DNA from 4 places in the Bradyrhizobium sp. NBAIM03 genome. Region 4 is predicted to be linked to each of the others. Evidence: predicted binding sites of a transcription regulator. Region 4 holds the regulator's gene; each other region holds the start of a gene.
The links. The regulator PhoB, encoded in region 4, activates phosphate uptake and scavenging genes when phosphate is short. The targets are predictions, from matches to a motif close to TGTCATNNANCTGTCAT.
Positions count from the first base shown of each region.

Region 1: a site for PhoB is predicted at 2,771-2,787, ahead of phnF (phosphonate metabolism transcriptional regulator PhnF). Genes of this name have one in related genera too.
Region 2: a site for PhoB is predicted at 785-801, ahead of I6F21_RS23695 (DUF465 domain-containing protein). Genes of this name have one in related genera too.
Region 3: a site for PhoB is predicted at 2,121-2,137, ahead of I6F21_RS03885 (RNA degradosome polyphosphate kinase). Genes of this name have one in related genera too.

Region 1 is NZ_JADYVS010000015.1:127,581-131,930, reverse strand. Features, by position in the region: gene I6F21_RS22690 (alpha-D-ribose 1-methylphosphonate 5-phosphate C-P-lyase PhnJ) at 1-520, opposite strand, end outside; gene I6F21_RS22685 (carbon-phosphorus lyase complex subunit PhnI) at 517-1,620, opposite strand; gene phnH (phosphonate C-P lyase system protein PhnH) at 1,625-2,233, opposite strand; gene phnG (phosphonate C-P lyase system protein PhnG) at 2,238-2,702, opposite strand; gene phnF (phosphonate metabolism transcriptional regulator PhnF) at 2,822-3,553, shown strand; gene phnE (phosphonate ABC transporter, permease protein PhnE) at 3,690-4,350, opposite strand, start outside.
Region 2 is NZ_JADYVS010000016.1:122,266-126,615, forward strand. Features, by position in the region: gene I6F21_RS23685 (hypothetical protein) at 3-221, opposite strand; gene I6F21_RS23690 (DUF465 domain-containing protein) at 352-558, opposite strand; gene I6F21_RS23695 (DUF465 domain-containing protein) at 889-1,071, shown strand; gene I6F21_RS23700 (NAD(P)/FAD-dependent oxidoreductase) at 1,218-2,342, opposite strand; gene I6F21_RS23705 (EAL domain-containing protein) at 2,545-4,350, shown strand, end outside.
Region 3 is NZ_JADYVS010000002.1:253,710-258,059, reverse strand. Features, by position in the region: gene purM (phosphoribosylformylglycinamidine cyclo-ligase) at 1-595, opposite strand, end outside; gene I6F21_RS03895 (CDP-alcohol phosphatidyltransferase family protein) at 752-1,294, shown strand; gene I6F21_RS03890 (DnaA/Hda family protein) at 1,387-2,064, shown strand; gene I6F21_RS03885 (RNA degradosome polyphosphate kinase) at 2,211-4,350, shown strand, end outside.
Region 4 is NZ_JADYVS010000007.1:185,818-190,167, reverse strand. Features, by position in the region: gene pstA (phosphate ABC transporter permease PstA) at 1-43, shown strand, start outside; gene pstB (phosphate ABC transporter ATP-binding protein PstB) at 40-861, shown strand; gene phoU (phosphate signaling complex protein PhoU) at 873-1,589, shown strand; gene phoB (phosphate regulon transcriptional regulator PhoB) at 1,612-2,319, shown strand; gene I6F21_RS13065 (GcrA family cell cycle regulator) at 2,619-3,131, opposite strand; gene I6F21_RS13060 (aspartate aminotransferase family protein) at 3,591-4,350, shown strand, end outside.

The DNA of each region.
Region 1 (4,350 bases), on a different contig from region 4:
CCGGATAGGCATAGGCGGTGGCGATGTGGCCGAAACGGGCGATGTCCTCGTAGAGCTTCACATGCATCAGGCCGTATTCGGCTAGCGCGTGCATGCGCCGCGTCTCGGTCTCGCGCGGCTCGAGGAAGCGCAACGGCTCGGGGATCGGCACCTGATAGACCAGCACCTGGTTCTCGTTCAGCACCGTCTCGGGGATGCGGTGACGGGTCTGGATCACGGTTGCCTCGTCCGTCGCCGTCGTGGTCGCAACGCCCGCGGTCTTGGCGAAGAATTTGCGGATCGAGATCGCGTTGGTGGTGTCGTCCGAGCCCTGGTCGATCACCTTCAGCACGTCCTGAGGCCCAAGGATCGCGGCGGTGACCTGCACGCCGCCGGTGCCCCAGCCATACGGCATCGGCATTTCGCGACTGGCGAACGGCACCTGATAGCCGGGGATGGCGATCGCCTTGAGGATCGCGCGGCGGATCATGCGCTTGGTCTGCTCGTCGAGATAGGCGAAGTTGTAGGCGGGCGCGTTCATTCCGCGGCCTCCTTCATGGCATCGGGCGCATTGGCATCGGCAAACTCTTGCCGCAACTTTCGGAGCAGGCCGAGCTCGGACTGGAAGTCGACATAGTGCGGCAGCTTTAGGTGCTCGACGAAGCCGGTCGCCTGGACATTGTCCGAATGCGACATCACGAACTCCTCGTCCTGCGCCGGGGCCAGCGCCTCCTCGCCGAGCTCACGGGCGCGCAGCGCGCGATCGACCAGCGCCATCGACATGGTTTTGCGCTCGCTCTGGCCGAAGGCGAGGCCATAGCCGCGGGTGAAGCACGGCGCCTCGGTCGCGGAGCCCTTGAACTGGTTGACCATCTGGCACTCGGTCAGCTCGATCGCCCCGAGCGGCACGGCAAAGCCGACATCTTCCGCGACAAATTCGACCTCGACCTCGCCGAAACGGATCTCGCCGACGAAGGGATGGTTGCGGCCGTAGCCGCGCTGGGTGGAATAGCCCATCGCGAGCAGAAAGCCTTCGTCACCACGCGCGAGGTTTTGCAGGCGCAAATCACGGTCCGCGGGGAAATTCAGCGGCTCGCGGGTGAGATCGCCGACGCTGGCGCCGTCCTCGGCTTCCGGCGATGCTTCGATCAGCCCGTCGCGGCCGAGAATGTCTGTCACGCGCGGCGTCGGCGCGGTGGAGGCTTCGGCCGCAGCCGGCCTCTCCGGCACAAAACCTTGGGCGAGCGATGGATCGAGCAGGCGGTGCGTGTAGTCGAAGGTCGGCCCCAGGATCTGGCCGCCGGGAATGTCCTTGAAGGTCGCCGACACCCGCCGCTGCACCCGCATGGTGCCGGTGTCGACGGGCTCGCTGGCACCGAAGCGCGGCAGCGTGGCGCGGAAGGCGCGAACCAGGAAGATCGCCTCGATCAAATCGCCGCGCGCCTGCTTGATCGCAAGCGACGCGAGCTCGCGGTCATAGAGCGAGCCTTCGCTCATGACGCGATCGACGGCCAGGCCGAGCTGCTCCGAGATCTGGTCGAGCGTGATTTCCGCAACGCTCTGGTCGCCGCGCCGCTTATGCGCGAGCAGGCGATGGGCGTTCTCGATGGCGCGTTCGCCGCCTTTGACTGCGACATACATGCTTCTAGCTTCCCTTGCTCACGATTCGCGTTGTGCGGGGGATCGCGACCACAGCGTCATCGGCGACCAGCACCACATCGATGCCGCGCGGAAACAGCGCCTCGTTGATATGCAGGCGCTCGAACAGGTCGAAAGGCTTGATCGACGCCTGCAGCGTGGCGACACCGTCAATGCCGGGGCCGCGCAGTTCGAAGCTGCGCCCGGCGGCGAGGCTGTCGACCTGGATGACCACCGTGGTCGAACGGTCCGGATACTCGCTGGTGCCGAACGCGAAGCGCTCGAGCGCAGGCAAGGCGCCGCCGTCACTGATGAGCGCGAAGGAAGCGATCGACGAATCCTGCACGACCGGCGCGCCGGTGTGGAACTTCAGCCACTTCGTCACGTCCGCGCTTTCCGCCATCCGTGCGTCGAGCCAGAGCGGCGTGTCGTGGTCGAACAGCGTCAGCGCGATCGCGGCGGTGCCTCGCATCATCGTATCAGGCGCGCCCGCCATCGGAACGATGCGCTGGACCGAGCCCGGCCGCGCCATGGCGTCCATGACCGAGCGAAAGGTCGATTGCGCCGACAGCACCTTGTCGGCGAAACCGGGCGGCAGCTCCGCAATCGTGGTCATGATCTCACCCCTCACCGCGCACCATGGTGTAGAAATCAACCTTCGTCGCGGCGGCCGCTGCCGCCGCCTGCTTGCGCCTGACCATAAGCTGCTCGCGCAACGGCGCGATAACGTCGCGCTCCACCGCTCCGCCGAAATCGCGGGACTGCACCAGCGCATCGCACAGCGCGATCAGCCGCGCCTTCTCACCGTCGCGGCCGAGCGTGTAGCCGAACCCGACCTCGCCGCTCGCAAGCCGCACCGCGGCGCGCGACACCGTCGCTTCGCCGAGATTGAACGGCGCGCCGTCGCCGCCGACCCGGCCGCGCAGCATGACGAGGCCGTTCTCGGGCGTGCGCAGATCCTGATGGTCCGGGAGGGCCAAGTTGCGGAGGCGAGCGGCGATCTCGCCCGCCTCCGCGTGCGCCAGCACCGCCATTGCGGCCTTGCGCTGGGCTTGCTGGTCGTTGTGCTGGGTCACTTGGTCCATCGAACCTTCTACAGAACTTGCCGCACCGAAGTTGTCTATGATAATAGACAACTTCATACGGACGCGCCATGACTGTTTCGTGACAATGCTGTGATTTCTGGAGTAGGGTTTCCCGCGACATGAGCATGCAGGACACAGCCTCCTCGGGCGTCGCGCTATGGCGCCTCGTGGCCGATGGCATCGAGCGCGGCATCGCCGACGGCCGCTTTGCGGCCGGCGACAAATTGCCGGGCGAGATGGAGATCGCCGAAACCTATCGCGTCAACCGCCACACCGTGCGGCGCGCGTTGGCAGCCCTCGCCGAGCGCGGCCTGGTGCGCGCCGAGCGCGGCAGCGGAACCTATGTCGAGGCGCAAAAGCTCGCTTATCCCTTGCGCTCGCGCACGCGCTTCTCCGAGATCGTCGGCGCCGATGGCCGCGAACCGCATGGCCGGCTGATCGAGGCGACCGATGACGTTGCGACGCGCGAGCTCGCACGAGAGCTGGGATTGAAGACCGGCGCGCCGCTGGTGCGGATCGAGGCGATTCGCCTCGCCGACCGCACCCCGATCTGTGTTTCCACCACCTGGCTCTCGGCTGACCTGTTCCCGGATGCAGGCGCCGTGTTCGCGGCAACGCGCTCGATGACGAAGCTGCTGGAGCATTTCGGCGTCCGCGATTATCGCCGTGGCGCAACGAGAATCACCGCGGGGATTGTCGACGCGAGCGACGCCGCACGGCTCGACCTGGCGCTGGGGCGGCCGATCCTGGTGGTCGACGCCACCGACCACGATCTCACGGGCAAGCCGCTGGTGACGAAGCACTCGCGCTTTGCGGCAGAGCGGGTGGAGTTTTTGGTGGAGAACGCTTAGATCAGAGCGTTTTCCAGCGAAGCCTGCCCTCGGACTTGATCCGGGGTGGAAACGATTTGCGTCGAGAAAACGCGTCAGAACAAAAATCAGAGCTCCGTTCCGATCCAATCGGAACGGATAAGACTGCAGCACGACGTTAGGCGACCGTCCGCTTGCCGATGATCGCGAAGCGCAGCTTGCCGGAAATCCAGTCGATCGACGATACAGTTACCAGGATCAGCAGGATCAGAAACGATACCTTCTGCCATTCCAGCACCCGGATCTGTTCGGCAAGCTGAAGGCCAATGCCGCCAGCGCCAACGATTCCGATGATCGTCGCCGATCGCGTATTCGACTCGAAATAGTAGAGCACCTGGCTCAGCAAGACCGGGAACACCTGCGGCAGCAATCCGAAGCGGACGCTGTGGAGATGGTTGCCGCCCGATGACCGAACGCCTTCCGCGGGGTTCTTCTCGGCGACCTCGATCGCTTCCGAGAACAGCTTGCCGAACGTTCCGAAATCGCTGCAGATCACGGCCAGGATGCCGGCAAACGGCCCCAGCCCCACGACGCCGACCCAGATCAGTGCCCAGATCAAAGTGTCGACTCCACGGATGGTATCGAGGCCACGACGCGTCAATAGGCGGATGATCCGGTTTGCAACCACGTTGCGCGCCGCCAGCAGGGATACCGGCAGCGCGAGCAGCGCGCCGCCCAGGGTGCCGAGAAACGCGATCGACACCGTCTCTCCGAGCGCATGCAGATATTTCAGAACCTCCGCCCAAGAACCCGGGTTGGGCGGCAACATGAGCTGGACG
Region 2 (4,350 bases), on a different contig from region 4:
GATTATGCGGCGCTGCTCTTGCTCCGCATCTTGCTGCGCGAGATCTCCGGAATGCAGCCGGCTGAAATCGCCGCCTGCAATTCCTCCAGCTCGGCTTCCAGATATTCGTTGGCCATGATCAGCGCCTTGATGGTGCTGCGCAGATTGCCGTCGCACATCGCGATCGCCTGATCGCAGGCCTGTTCGTAATGGCTGTTGTCGAAAAGGGCGGTTGCCGACATCTGCGTTGTCCTCGTGTGTTGTCCTTGAGCGTTCTCTGAGGTGTGAGGCGCCCGCGAATGTTCCTATTTTGTTCTTATTGAGTCAAGCGGATTCGGAAGCGGCGGGGCGCCGCGCAAGACCGGCTCACGGTCAGGCGATGATGTCGGGGGTGATCTGGTCTTCGATGAACGCGATGCGGTCGCGCAACAACAGCTTGCGCTTCTTCAGGCGCTGTAACCGCAACAGGTCGGGGGCGGGCGATTGATGCAATGCATCGATCGCCGCATCGAGATCTCGGTGTTCCTGCTGCAACCGGGTGAGCTCGGCTTCGAGCTCACGCTCATCTTCATTGGTCATGTCTGCGGTGGCCGAAAACCGATAGGCGTGAGATCCGGGCTGTGGATGCCCTGTGGAAATTATCGTCCTTGCGCCGCGTGATCGCAAGCGATCTGCGATCCCTCGTCCCCGATCTCCAGCAACATATTTCTGCAGGGAGCTGCGGCGGTGCGTCGGCGTATTGATATCATGGATTTTTCCGGCGTGGTTCCCTTAGTCACGCTTCGTTACATATGAACTTTCAAAAATGACGCTGCAACGACGGATACCCATCGACAGGACGAATCGGTGATGTAGACTTGGTTGTCCGGATCGAATCCTAAAGGTTCAACCCTACCGAGGAGGTTTCGAATGACAATTCAGGCACATCTCGTTGAATTGGAACGGAAGCACAAACTTCTCGAAAACGAATTGCACGAAGCTCTCGTGCACCTTTCAACAGACGACCTGCAAATTGTTGAGTTGAAGCGCCGGAAGTTGATGGTCAAGGACCAGATCGAGCGTCTGAAGCAATCTGGCGACACGCTCCACTAGTAACCCCCGTGACAGTGTAGAGTTGATCACGTCCTTCACGCAGGGATGAGAGCATCCGTGCTCATCCCTGCTGCAAGGTGTGTACCGTGCAACACGGTTGTGCGGCGCTCACTCTTGCTTGGACCCGTGGCTCTCGACGCGCACACTTATCCGCTTCTCGAAACACTGTCGATATCTGCGAGCTCGGCGACGTGATCGGCGATCGCGAGCGAGGACGTCAGTCCCGGCGATTCGATGCCGAACAGATTGATCAGGCCTGCAACGCCGTGATCGCGCGGGCCCTGCATCAAGAAATCCTGCGTGGCCACGGCCGGCGGCACGATCTTCGGGCGGATGCCCGAATAGCTCGGCATCAGCGCGCCGTCAGGCAGCGTCGGCCAGTATTTGCGGATCGCGGGATAGAAGCGCTCGGCGCGTGACGGATCGACCTCGTAGTCGATCGTCTCGATCCATTCGACGTCAGGCCCGAAGCGCGCCTGTCCTGCCATGTCCAGCGTCAGGTGCACGCCCAGGCCGCCGGGCTCGGGCACCGGATAGATCAGGCGCGAGAACGGCGCCCTGGCGTTGCAGCTGAAGTAGTTTCCCTTGGCGAGATAGGCCGGCGGAATCCGGTCCAGCGGCATGCCGTCGATGCTGCGCGCCACATGCGTTGCCGACAGCCCCGCGGCGTTGACGAGGAGGTTGCATTGCAGCGTCATCGGTGCCTCGCCGCCGGCATCGATCTCGATGAGGCCGGCCGCCGCCTTGGCACGGATCAGCGGGGTGTGAAACGCGAAAGCTGCGCCGGCGTCCTCGGCTTCGCCGCGCAGCGAGAGCATGTAGGAATGGCTGTCGATGATGCCCGTCGACGGTGACAGCAGCGCGGCGTCGCAGGCGAGCGCCGGCTCCAGCGCGCGTGCGGCCTCGCCCGAGAGCAGCTGCATGTCGAGCACGCCGTTGGCCTCGGCATGCGCCTTGATCGATTGCAGCTTCTCGGTCTCCTTCGGGCTGGTCGCGACGATCAGCTTGCCGCAATTTTTGTGCGGGATGCCGCGCTCGGCGCAGTAGCGGTACAGCGCGTGCTTGCCTGCCACGCACATGCGCGCCATCCAGCTCCCGGCCCGGTAGTAGATGCCGGCATGGATCACCTCGCTGTTGCGCGAGGAGGTGACGGTGCCGATCGCCTCGGCTTCCTCGAGCACGATCACCTCGCGCCCGGCCTGGGCGAGCTTCCGGGCCACCGCGAGCCCGACCACGCCGGCTCCTATGACGACGCAATCGACCCTATCCATGGTTGTCCAGGATACCAGTTGGAAGCACCGGTGGCGCACGGTCCGGATGCGGCGGCGCAGGCGGGGCTTCCGTTAAGAAGTCGTTTATCATGTCAGGGCAATTGCCGCATTTTATGTCACATTATTCTGTTGTGTCGACAGGCGTTTACCCGATCCAAACCCGCGAGGCCAGACAATCCGACGTTGAAATCGCGGGTGGCTGATGGCTGAGAAGAACTGGCACGTGGGCAGCACGCTTTCGATTGCTGTGCACGCCCTCCTATGCCTGGCCGTTACGGGCGCGCCTGCGCGCGCCTTTGCGGCATCGGACAGCCTTGCCGTTCCGGGCGATCTCACCAGGCTTGATCCCGGCGTGATCTGGGAAGCCCTCATCGCGGGCATCGTGGTCTGCTCGTTCCTCGCCGCGATCGGGCTGTGGATCCATTCCTCGCTGCGCCGGTCCAGCCGTTTGCAGCTGCGTCGCAACGCCTTCATCTCCTCCGCCATGAACAACCTCAACCAGGGCGTGGTGATGACGGATGCGCAGCGCCGCGTCATCTTCTGCAATGACCGCTATCTAGAGATCTATGGCCTGACGCGATCCGACCTCCGGCCCAACATGACCGGTTGCGACATCCTGAGGCTGCGCCGCGAGCGCGGAGTGCTCGGCGTCACCGATGACGAATTTTACCAAAAGGCATCGAGCGCCAATGGCCTGACCACGGAACTGCCGGACGGACGGGCTATCCTGGTGAAGTATTTCGTGTTGCCGAACGGCGGCTCGGTGGCGACCCATCTCGACGTCACCGAGCAGCGCAACCTGTCGCGGCAGCTCGCCTCCACCAAGCAGTTCCTGGAATCGGTGCTCGATCATGTGCCGGCCTGCGTGGCGGCCAAGAACATCGAGGACGGCTGCTACATCTTCGCCAACAGCGCCTATGAGAAGTTCTGGGGATTGTCGCGGGACTTCGCCGTCGGCAGGAATGCACGGGAGCTGTTTGCGTCGGCCTCGGCGGCCAGCATCGAGGCCGCTGACCAGGCCGCGCTCAATTCGCCGGATGGCCAGCACCGCAATGAGTTCGAGGTGGATCGTGCCGGCGCGCGGCGCATGGTCGCCTCGATCCGGATCGTGGTCCGCAACGAGAGCAACAAGCCCGAATTTCTGCTCATCCTGTTCGAGGACATCACCGACCGCCGCTCGCTGTCGCAGGAGCTGGAGAGCACCAAGAAGTTCCTCGAGCTCGTGGTCGACAACATCCCGGTTGCGCTGATCGTGGAGCAGGTCAAGGACGGCCGCTATCTGCTCGCCAACCGCAGCGCGGAGACGATCCTCAACCGCAGGCGCGAGGAAGCCACCGGACTGACCGCGTCCGACATCTTCAACGCCAAGGAAGCCAAGCTGATCGTCGCGCGCGACGAGGCCGCGATCAAGAAGCGCGGGATGATCACCGAGGAGCATCCGATCTCCACCAAGGGCGGCCTGCGGCTGTTCCTGACCCGCCGCGCCACTGTGGTCAACGATGCCGGCGAGCCGCAATATCTGATCAAGACCCACGAGGACGTCACCGACCGCCGGCAGACCGAGTCGCGCATGGCGCACATGGCCTATCACGACGGCCTCACCGATCTGCCGAATCGCGCCGCCTTCCTGCAGGCTCTGACCCAGATGATCGAGGCTTGCGAGGGCACCGGCGAGGAGTTCGCCGTGCTCTGCGTCGACCTCGACGGCCTCAAGGAGGTCAACGACGTCTTCGGCCATGCGCTCGGCGACAAGCTCCTGATCGAGGTCGCCCATCGGCTCCAGGATTCCGCACGCGGCGGCGTGGTGGCGCGCCTGTCCGGGGACGAGTTCGGCCTGATCATCGACGGCAAGCAGCCCGAGGCCGGCCTCGCGCTGGCGCAGCAGATCGGCGAAGCCGTCGCGAAGGATTTTCAGATCGACGGCCGGCCGGTCCGCGCCGGCATCACCACGGGCATGTCGGTCTTTCCCCACAATGGCACCGATGGCGCCTCGCTGCTCGCCAATGCC
Region 3 (4,350 bases), on a different contig from region 4:
CCAGCGAGAAGCCGTTGGAATGCACGCCGGACGAAGCGAGACCGATCACGGCATCGCCCGCGGCGATGTCCTTGCGCGGCAACAACGTACCGCGCTCGGCGGCGCCGACGGCAAAGCCGCCGAGATCGTAGTCGCCGTCCTTGTAGAGGCCGGGCATTTCGGCAGTCTCCCCGCCGATCAAAGCGCAGCCGGATTCGCGGCATCCCTCCGCAACGCCCGCGACGATGGCGGCCGTGGCCTCCGGATCGAGCTTGCCGCAGGCGAAATAGTCCAGGAAAAACAGCGGCTCGGCGCCCTGGACCACGAGGTCGTTGACGCTCATGGCGACGAGGTCGATGCCGATGCCGCCATGCAGGCCGGTCTCGATCGCGATCTTGACCTTGGTGCCGACACCGTCGGTCGCGGCCACGAGGACCGGATCCTTGAAGCCGGCCGCCTTGAGGTCGAACAGGCCGCCGAAGCCGCCGATCTCGGCATCGGCGCCCGGCCGCGCGGTGGCGCGCACCATCGGCTTGATCAGGTCGACCAGGCGGTTGCCCGCGTCGATATCGACGCCTGAATCGGCGTAAGTGAGGCCGTTTTTGCGGTCGGTCATGCCCGATTTCCAGTGGGTTTGCGGCTGGTTACGTTGAATTCCGGGGACGCGCAATGGCTCGCATGGCGCTCCCCGCTATACTATGTAGACATATCAACCGGTTCAGCCTGCAACGGGCCGGATTTGAGGTCAGAACCGGTGCCGGGAAGCGCTTTCGTGAGTATTCCGAATATCATTACCTTGGGCCGCATCATGCTGGTCCCGATCATCGTCTGGGCCATCGTGTCGAGCCAAATGGAGGTGGCGTTCGCCGTCTTCCTGATCGCCGGCATCAGCGATGCCGTGGACGGCTTTTTGGCCAAGCGCTTCAACATGACGAGCGAGCTCGGCGCCCTGCTCGATCCGCTCGCCGACAAGGCGCTGCTGGTCTCGATCTACATGGCGCTCGGCATCTGGGGTGCGATCCCGCGCTGGATCGTGATCCTGGTGGTCTCGCGCGACATCATGATTGTCGCCGCCGTGATCGTGTCCTGGTTGTTCGACCGGCCGGTCGAGATGAAGCCGTCGAAAGTGTCCAAGCTCAACACGGTGGCACAAGTGGCATTCGCAGCTTTGGTGCTGGCGGCGCTTGCCTTCGGCTTCAAGCCCGCGCCTTATGATATCATCCTGATGGGTCTCGTCACGGTCTTCACGCTCTCCTCCGTGTCGCTCTATCTCGTCGAGTGGCTGCGGCACATGAGCACGATCGAGGCCAAATGAGCGAGGAAGCAGCCCAGCAAAAGGCCAAGTCCCGCACCATCAAGTCGAATCTCTACAAGCGGGCCGGCGCGCCGGCATGGAGCAGAGCAAGCGTGGCAGGCCGCGTTCATCCCCGACAATTGGCGTTTGCGCTTCCGCATGCGGAGAGCCTCAGCCGGGACAACTTCCTCGAAGGCCCCGCCAATGCGGCCGGTCTAGGCCTCATCGACGGCTGGCCGGAATGGCCGAACCGGATCATGTGGCTGGCGGGCCCGGAAGGAAGCGGCAAGAGCCATCTCGCCGCGATCTGGGCCGAGGAAGCCGGCGCCCGCTCGACCACCGCCAATGCGCTGACCGCGACGGACGTGCCCGGCGCGCTCGCCACCGGCGCGCTGGTGGTCGAGGATCTCAAGGCTGGGGACTTCGACGAGCGTGCCCTGTTTCACCTGATGAACCTCGCCCGCGAGGACGGCGCCTACGTCCTGTTCACCGGCCGCGAGGCGCCGGCCGCGCTTCCGATCGAGCTTCGCGACCTGCGCTCGCGCCTGCGCGCCGTTCCGGCGGTCACGCTGCTGCCGCCCGACGACCAGCTGTTCCGCGGCCTCATCGTCAAGTTCTGCGCCGACCGCCAGCTCAATGTGGACGAGAGCGTGGTCGGCTACCTCGCGACGCGCCTGGAACGGTCCTCGGCCGCCGCCCGGCGGGCCGTCGAGCTGCTCGACAGCGAAGCCCTGCGGCTCGGCCGTCCCGTCACCCGGGCGCTGGCCGCCGAGCTGCTCCGGGACGCCTGACAGGCTCGCAGGCCTCCCCGAAGTCCGCTTGACGCGGTGCAGGGGCGGAACATCAATGTCATCGAAACGTCATCGCTCTAACACATGCTCCCGCCGATTTTTGCGCTTGAGTCGCAATTGGGGTGAACTGGATGGACCGACTTCTGATGGACTCTGCGCAAGCTGTTGAAACGAAAGAGAAAGCCCCGGAAACCGAGAGCCTTCCGGCGATCGCGTCCAGTCCCGAGCGGTTCATCAACCGCGAGCTGTCCTGGCTGCATTTCAACCGCCGCGTCCTGGAGGAATCGGTCAACCCGAGCCACCCCGTGCTGGAGCGGGTGCGATTCCTGTCGATTTCGGCCAATAACCTCGACGAGTTCTTCATGGTTCGCGTCGCCGGCATCAAGGCCCAAGTCCGCGAGGGCATCGCCGAGCGCAGCCCCGACGGCCTGACGCCGTCCGAGCAGCTGGCGCTGATCAACCGCACCGTCTCCCAGCTCGCCTCCGACCAGCAGGCGATCTGGCGCGACCTGCGCGCCACGTTGGCCGAGGTCGGCATCGTGCTGGTCGACGGCAAGGACGTCACAAAGGCGGAACGAACCTGGATCGAGGACTACTTCCTCCACAACGTGTTCCCTCTCCTGACCCCGCTGGCGATCGATCCGGCCCACCCCTTCCCGTTCATTCCGAGCCTCGGCTTCACCATCGCGCTGCAGCTCACGCGCGCCGCCGACGGCAAGCAGATGAACGCGCTGATCCGCATGCCCGGCAAGATCGACCGCTTCATCCGCCTGCCGGCGGATGGCACGGTGCGCCTGATCTCGCTGGAGCAGGCCACCGCCCTGTTCATCAACCGCCTGTTCCCCGGCTACAATCTGCACGGCCAAGGCGCCTTCCGGATCATCCGCGACTCCGAGCTCGAAATCGAGGAGGAGGCCGAAGATCTCGTCCGCCTGTTCGAGACCGCGCTGAAGCGCCGCCGCCGCGGATCGGTGATCCGGCTCGAGATCGACGCCAAGATGCCGGAGCAGCTGCGCAGCTTCGTGCAGCACGCGCTCTCCGCCGCCGACGACGAGATCTTCCTGGTCGACGGCGTGCAGGCGATGAACGAGCTCTCGCAGCTCACCCGCCTCGACCGGCCCGACCTCGAATTCACCCCTTACGTGCCGCGCCACCCCGAACGCGTGCGCGAGCATGGCGGCGACATCTTCGCCGCGATCCGGCAGAAGGACCTGATCGTCCACCATCCCTACGAGTCGTTCGACGTGGTGGTGCAATTCCTGCAGCAGGCCACGCGCGACCCCGACGTCGTTGCGATCAAGCAGACGCTCTACCGCACCTCCAACAATTCACCGATCGTGCGCGCCCTGGCCGAAGCGGCCGAAGCCGGCAAATCAGTCACCGCGCTGATCGAGCTGAAAGCGCGGTTCGACGAAGAAGCCAACATCCGCTGGGCACGCGATCTCGAACGCGCCGGCGTGCAGGTCGTCTACGGCTTCCTCGAATTGAAGACGCACGCGAAGCTCTCGATGGTGGTGCGCCGCGAGGGCGGCAGCCTGACGACCTACGTCCATACCGGCACCGGCAATTATCACCCGGTCACCGCGCGCATCTACACCGATCTCTCCTACTTCACCTCGGACCCGACGATCGGCCGCGATGCCGCGCGCGTGTTCAATTTCATCACCGGCTATGCCGCGCCGAGCGATCTGGAAAAAATGGCGGTGTCGCCGCTGACCTTGCGCAAGCGCATCATCGAGCACATCCAGGGCGAGACCGCACATGCGCGGCATGGCCGTCCCGGCGCGGTCTGGATGAAGATGAACGCGCTGGTCGATCCCGACATCATCGACGCGCTCTACGAGGCCTCGCAGGCCGGTGTCCAGGTCGAGCTCGTGGTGCGCGGCATCTGCTGCCTCAGGCCCGGCATTCCCGGTCTGTCGGAGAACATCCGCGTCAAGTCGATCATCGGCCGCTTCCTGGAACATGGCCGAATCTACTGCTTCGGCATGGGCCAGGGACTGCCGAGCGCGAAAGCGGCTGTGTATATCTCGTCCGCCGACATGATGCCGCGCAACCTCGACCGCCGCGTCGAGGTGCTGTGTCCGCTGCAAAATCCGACGGTGCATCAGCAGGTTCTCGAACAGATCATGGTCGCGAACCTGAAGGACAATGAGCAGAGCTGGCAGTTGTTGCCGGATGGGTCTTCAACGCGTATGAAGACCGCGAAGGGCGAGGAGCCTTTCAACGTCCACAACTACTTCATGACGAATCCGAGTCTGTCTGGCCGTGGAAAGTCGCTCAAGG
Region 4 (4,350 bases):
CATTGGCGCGCGCATCCTTGGCGCCGAGAGGACTGCAAAATGAGTGAAATGTCTGTTTCCGTCAGCGCACCGTCCGTTCATCCCGGCTCGCAGCCCCTGCCCGAGGCGCCCGCCAAGGTCACGGCGCGCAACCTCAACTTCTACTACGGCGACCACCACGCGCTGAAGAACATCAACCTGGCGCTCGGCACCAACCGCGTCACGGCGTTCATCGGCCCGTCCGGCTGCGGCAAGTCCACCCTGCTGCGCATCTTCAACCGGATGTACGACCTCTATCCGGGCCAGCGCGCCGACGGTCAGCTGTTGCTCGACCATACCAACATCCTCGACCCCAAGCTCGACCTCAACCTGCTCCGCGCCCGGGTCGGCATGGTGTTCCAGAAGCCGACGCCGTTCCCGATGACGATCTACGAGAACATCGCCTTCGGCATTCGTCTCTATGAGAAGATCTCCAAGTCCGAGATGGACGACCGCGTCGAGAAGGCGCTGCGCGGTGGCGCGCTGTGGAACGAGGTCAAGGACAAGCTCAATGCCTCCGGCCTGTCGCTCTCCGGCGGCCAGCAGCAGCGCCTCTGCATCGCCCGCACCGTCGCGGTGCGGCCCGAGGTGATCCTGTTTGACGAGCCCTGCTCGGCGCTCGACCCGATCTCGACCGCCAAGGTCGAGGAGCTGATCCAGGAATTGTCCGAGAACTACACGATCGCGATCGTCACCCACAACATGCAGCAGGCGGCGCGCGTTTCCGACAAGACCGCCTTCATGTATCTCGGCGAGTTGATCGAGTTCGACGACACCAGCAAGATCTTCACGTCGCCGAGCGATCGGCGCACGCAGGATTACATCACCGGCCGGTTCGGCTGAGGAGACGGAACATGGGTTCTGAACATACCGTAAAGGCTTTCGACAGCGACCTTCAGGAGCTCACCCGCCTGGTCGCCGAGATGGGCGGCATCGCCGAGCGCATGATCGTCGATTCCGTCGACGCGCTGATCCGCCGCGACGTCGCGCTCGGCCAGCGCGTCGTCGCCACCGACGTCGAGCTCGACGCGCTGCAGAAGCGCATCGAGGAGCGCGCCGTGCTCACCATCGCCCGCCGCCAGCCGATGGCCGTCGACCTGCGCGAGATCGTCGGCGCGATGCGCGTTGCGACCGATCTCGAGCGCATCGGCGATCTCGCCAAGAACATGGGCAAGCGCGTCGCGGCGCTGGAGACGGATTTCCATCCGCTCAAGCTGTTCCGCGGCCTGGAGCACATGACCGACCTCGTGCAGCAGCAGGTCAAGTCGGTGCTGGACGCCTATGCCGCGCACGACCTGCCGGCGGCGATGGCGGTGTGGAAGGGCGACGAGGAAGTCGACGCCATCTGCACCTCGCTGTTCCGCGAGCTCCTCACCTACATGATGGAAGATCCGCGCAACATCTCGTTCTGCATCCACCTGATGTTCTGTGCCAAGAACATCGAGCGGATCGGCGACCACGCCACCAACATCGCCGAGACCGTGTTCTACATGATCGAGGGCCAGGCGATCACCGACAAGCGGCCGAAGGGCGACATGACGACCTTCGCCACGACGGTGCCGAACACCTGACGACTTAAGGAGCTACGACCACATGGGCGCACGCATTATGGTGGTTGAGGACGAGGAAGCTCTCACCGAGCTTCTTCGCTACAACCTCGAAGGCGACGGCTATGACGTCGAGACGGTGATGCGCGGCGATGACGCCGACACCCGCCTCAAGGAGCACATTCCCGATCTGATCGTGCTCGACTGGATGCTGCCGGGCCTGTCAGGCATCGAGCTGTGCCGGCGGCTTCGGACCCGCCCCGAGACCAAGCAGCTGCCGATCATCATGCTCACCGCGCGCGGCGAGGAGAGCGAACGGGTGCGCGGGCTCGCGACCGGCGCGGATGATTATATCGTCAAGCCGTTCTCGGTGCCGGAACTGCTTGCGCGCGTGAAGGGCCTGCTCAGGCGTGCGAGTCCCGAGCGCCTCGCCACCGTGCTCGCCTATGGCGATATCGAGCTCGACCGCGACAAGCGCCGCGTGGCGCGCTCGGGCCGGCCGATCGATCTCGGTCCGACCGAATATCGCCTGCTGGAGTTCTTCCTGGAGCATCCCGGCCGCGTGTTCTCGCGCGAGCAGCTGCTCGACAGCGTCTGGGGCCGCGACATCTACATCGACGAGCGCACCGTCGACGTCCATATCGGCCGCCTGCGCAAGCTGCTCAACCTTGGCCGCGAGCAGGACCCGATCCGCACCGTCCGCGGCGCCGGCTACGCGCTGGACGATCGCTTCGCGAAGGCTGAGCAGACGTAAGGCGCCAGCGACAGCTGGTTTGGCGAACTGCGGCGCCGATCTCGGCCGTCATCCCGGGGCGCGCGCAGCGTGAGCCCGGGATCTCAGCGCGAGCGCTTGCGCTATTCGCGATTAGCCACAGGACGTGGTTTGGCGAAGACTCGGAGTGACCATCTCGCGCAACGATTGCGCCCCGCGGTTACGGATCCCGCATTCGCGGGGATGACACCGAGCGATTGGGAGCCGTCATCGTGTGGCGGCTGCAGTCTTGGCGATCAAGCTTGGCGATCAAAGCTTGGCGATCAGGGAATTCCGCAAGCTCACCGCGTGCCCGGTTTCGGTGCTGCGCGACGGCGATCCGCTGCGGGCTGATAGGCCACGCGCGAATGCTGGGCACAATAGGGCAGGCCGGAGAGCGCCTTGCCGCCGCAGAAGAAGAAATCCGGGCTCGAGGGATCGCCGACCGGCCAGTGGCAGGTCGCCTCGTTCAATTCCAGCAGCGACAGCCGCTGGCTCATCGGCACCACGTTGTCGTAGGTAACCGGCTCGGCTTCCAACTCGACCTCGAAGGCCTGCGCCAACGCGGTGTTGCCGCGCGCGACGGGGCGGGTCACCCGCATCATATGCTGCGCGGGCCGTGCCTTGCGCGGCCGCGGCGCTGCCGATGAAGGGCTCTTGGCGCGGCCGGACAGGCCGAGCCGGTGCACCTTGCCGATCACGGCATTGCGGGTCACATTGCCGAGCTCCGCCGCGATCTGGCTGGCCGAAAGTCCGGCCTCCCAGAGCTTCTTCAGCTGCTCGACGCGATCATCGGACCAGGTCAAAACCGTCATTGCACCCTTTCCCTCGCTGCGGGCCTGCCATCCTGGGGCCTTCGCAGCGAATGCTTTAGCCTTGAAAAACCCGTGCCGTCAGAATCCCTTAAGGCTCGCCGGGCGCGCTCAAGACGCCCGAACGTTTACGCCGGTACATGAGGACTTCTGGGATCAGAACTGCTGCACGAGATGTCGTATCTGACAGTCCAAACGCTACAATATGGCGTGACTCCCGCGCAAGAGTCCGCCGACTCGCTTCCACATGTTCCGTGGTGAAAAACCCGCAAAATCGGCACCGCAAGACTACGGAATCAGCGTTTCGCGAGGCTTTCCGGGCGGCATTGACACCCGTCTTGCCAGGCATAAGATAGTGCCACGTGCCGCCCTTAAAAGGCGGCACGTTTCGTTTTCCGGGGCCGGTCGATGGTGCGTCGCGCAATGCATGCCTCACACCGTCCGCAACATTCAAGTGACGTCATGACTAACAGCGCAGCGCCGCATTTGCTCCCCGTTTTCGCCAGGGCCGACCTCGGTTTCGAGCGCGGCGAAGGCTGCTGGCTGATCGCGACCAACGGCGATCGCTATCTCGATTTCACCTCGGGTGTCGCGGTGAATGCGCTCGGCCATGTCCATCCCGCGCTGGTCAAGGCGTTGCAGGAGCAGGCGACCAAGCTCTGGCACATGTCGAACCTGTTCCAGAGCCCTGACGGCGAGAAGCTCGCAAGCCGCCTCTGCAATGAGAGCTTTGCGGACTTCGTGTTCTTCTGCAATTCCGGCGCCGAGGCGCTGGAAGGCGTGATCAAGCTGGTGCGCCACCATCACTTCTCCAAGGGGCATCCGGAGCGTTACCGCATGATCACCTTCGAGGGTGCCTTCCATGGCCGCACGCTGGCGACGCTCGCCGCCACCGGCTCTGCGAAATATCTCGAGGGCTTCGGTCCGCCGATGGACGGCTTCGATCAGGTGCCGCACGGCGATCTCGACGCCGTGAAGAAGGCGATCGGTCCGCACACCGCCGGCATTCTCATCGAGCCGATCCAGGGCGAGGGTGGCGTTCGTTCTGCACCTCACGCCTTCCTGAGGGCGCTGCGCGAACTCTGTAACGAGCGCGGCCTGTTGCTCGCCTTCGACGAGGTGCAGACCGGCATGGGCCGCACCGGCGAGCTCTTTGCCTACAAGCGCACCGGCGTCACACCGGATGTGATGTCGCTCGCCAAGGCGCTCGGCGGCGGCTTTC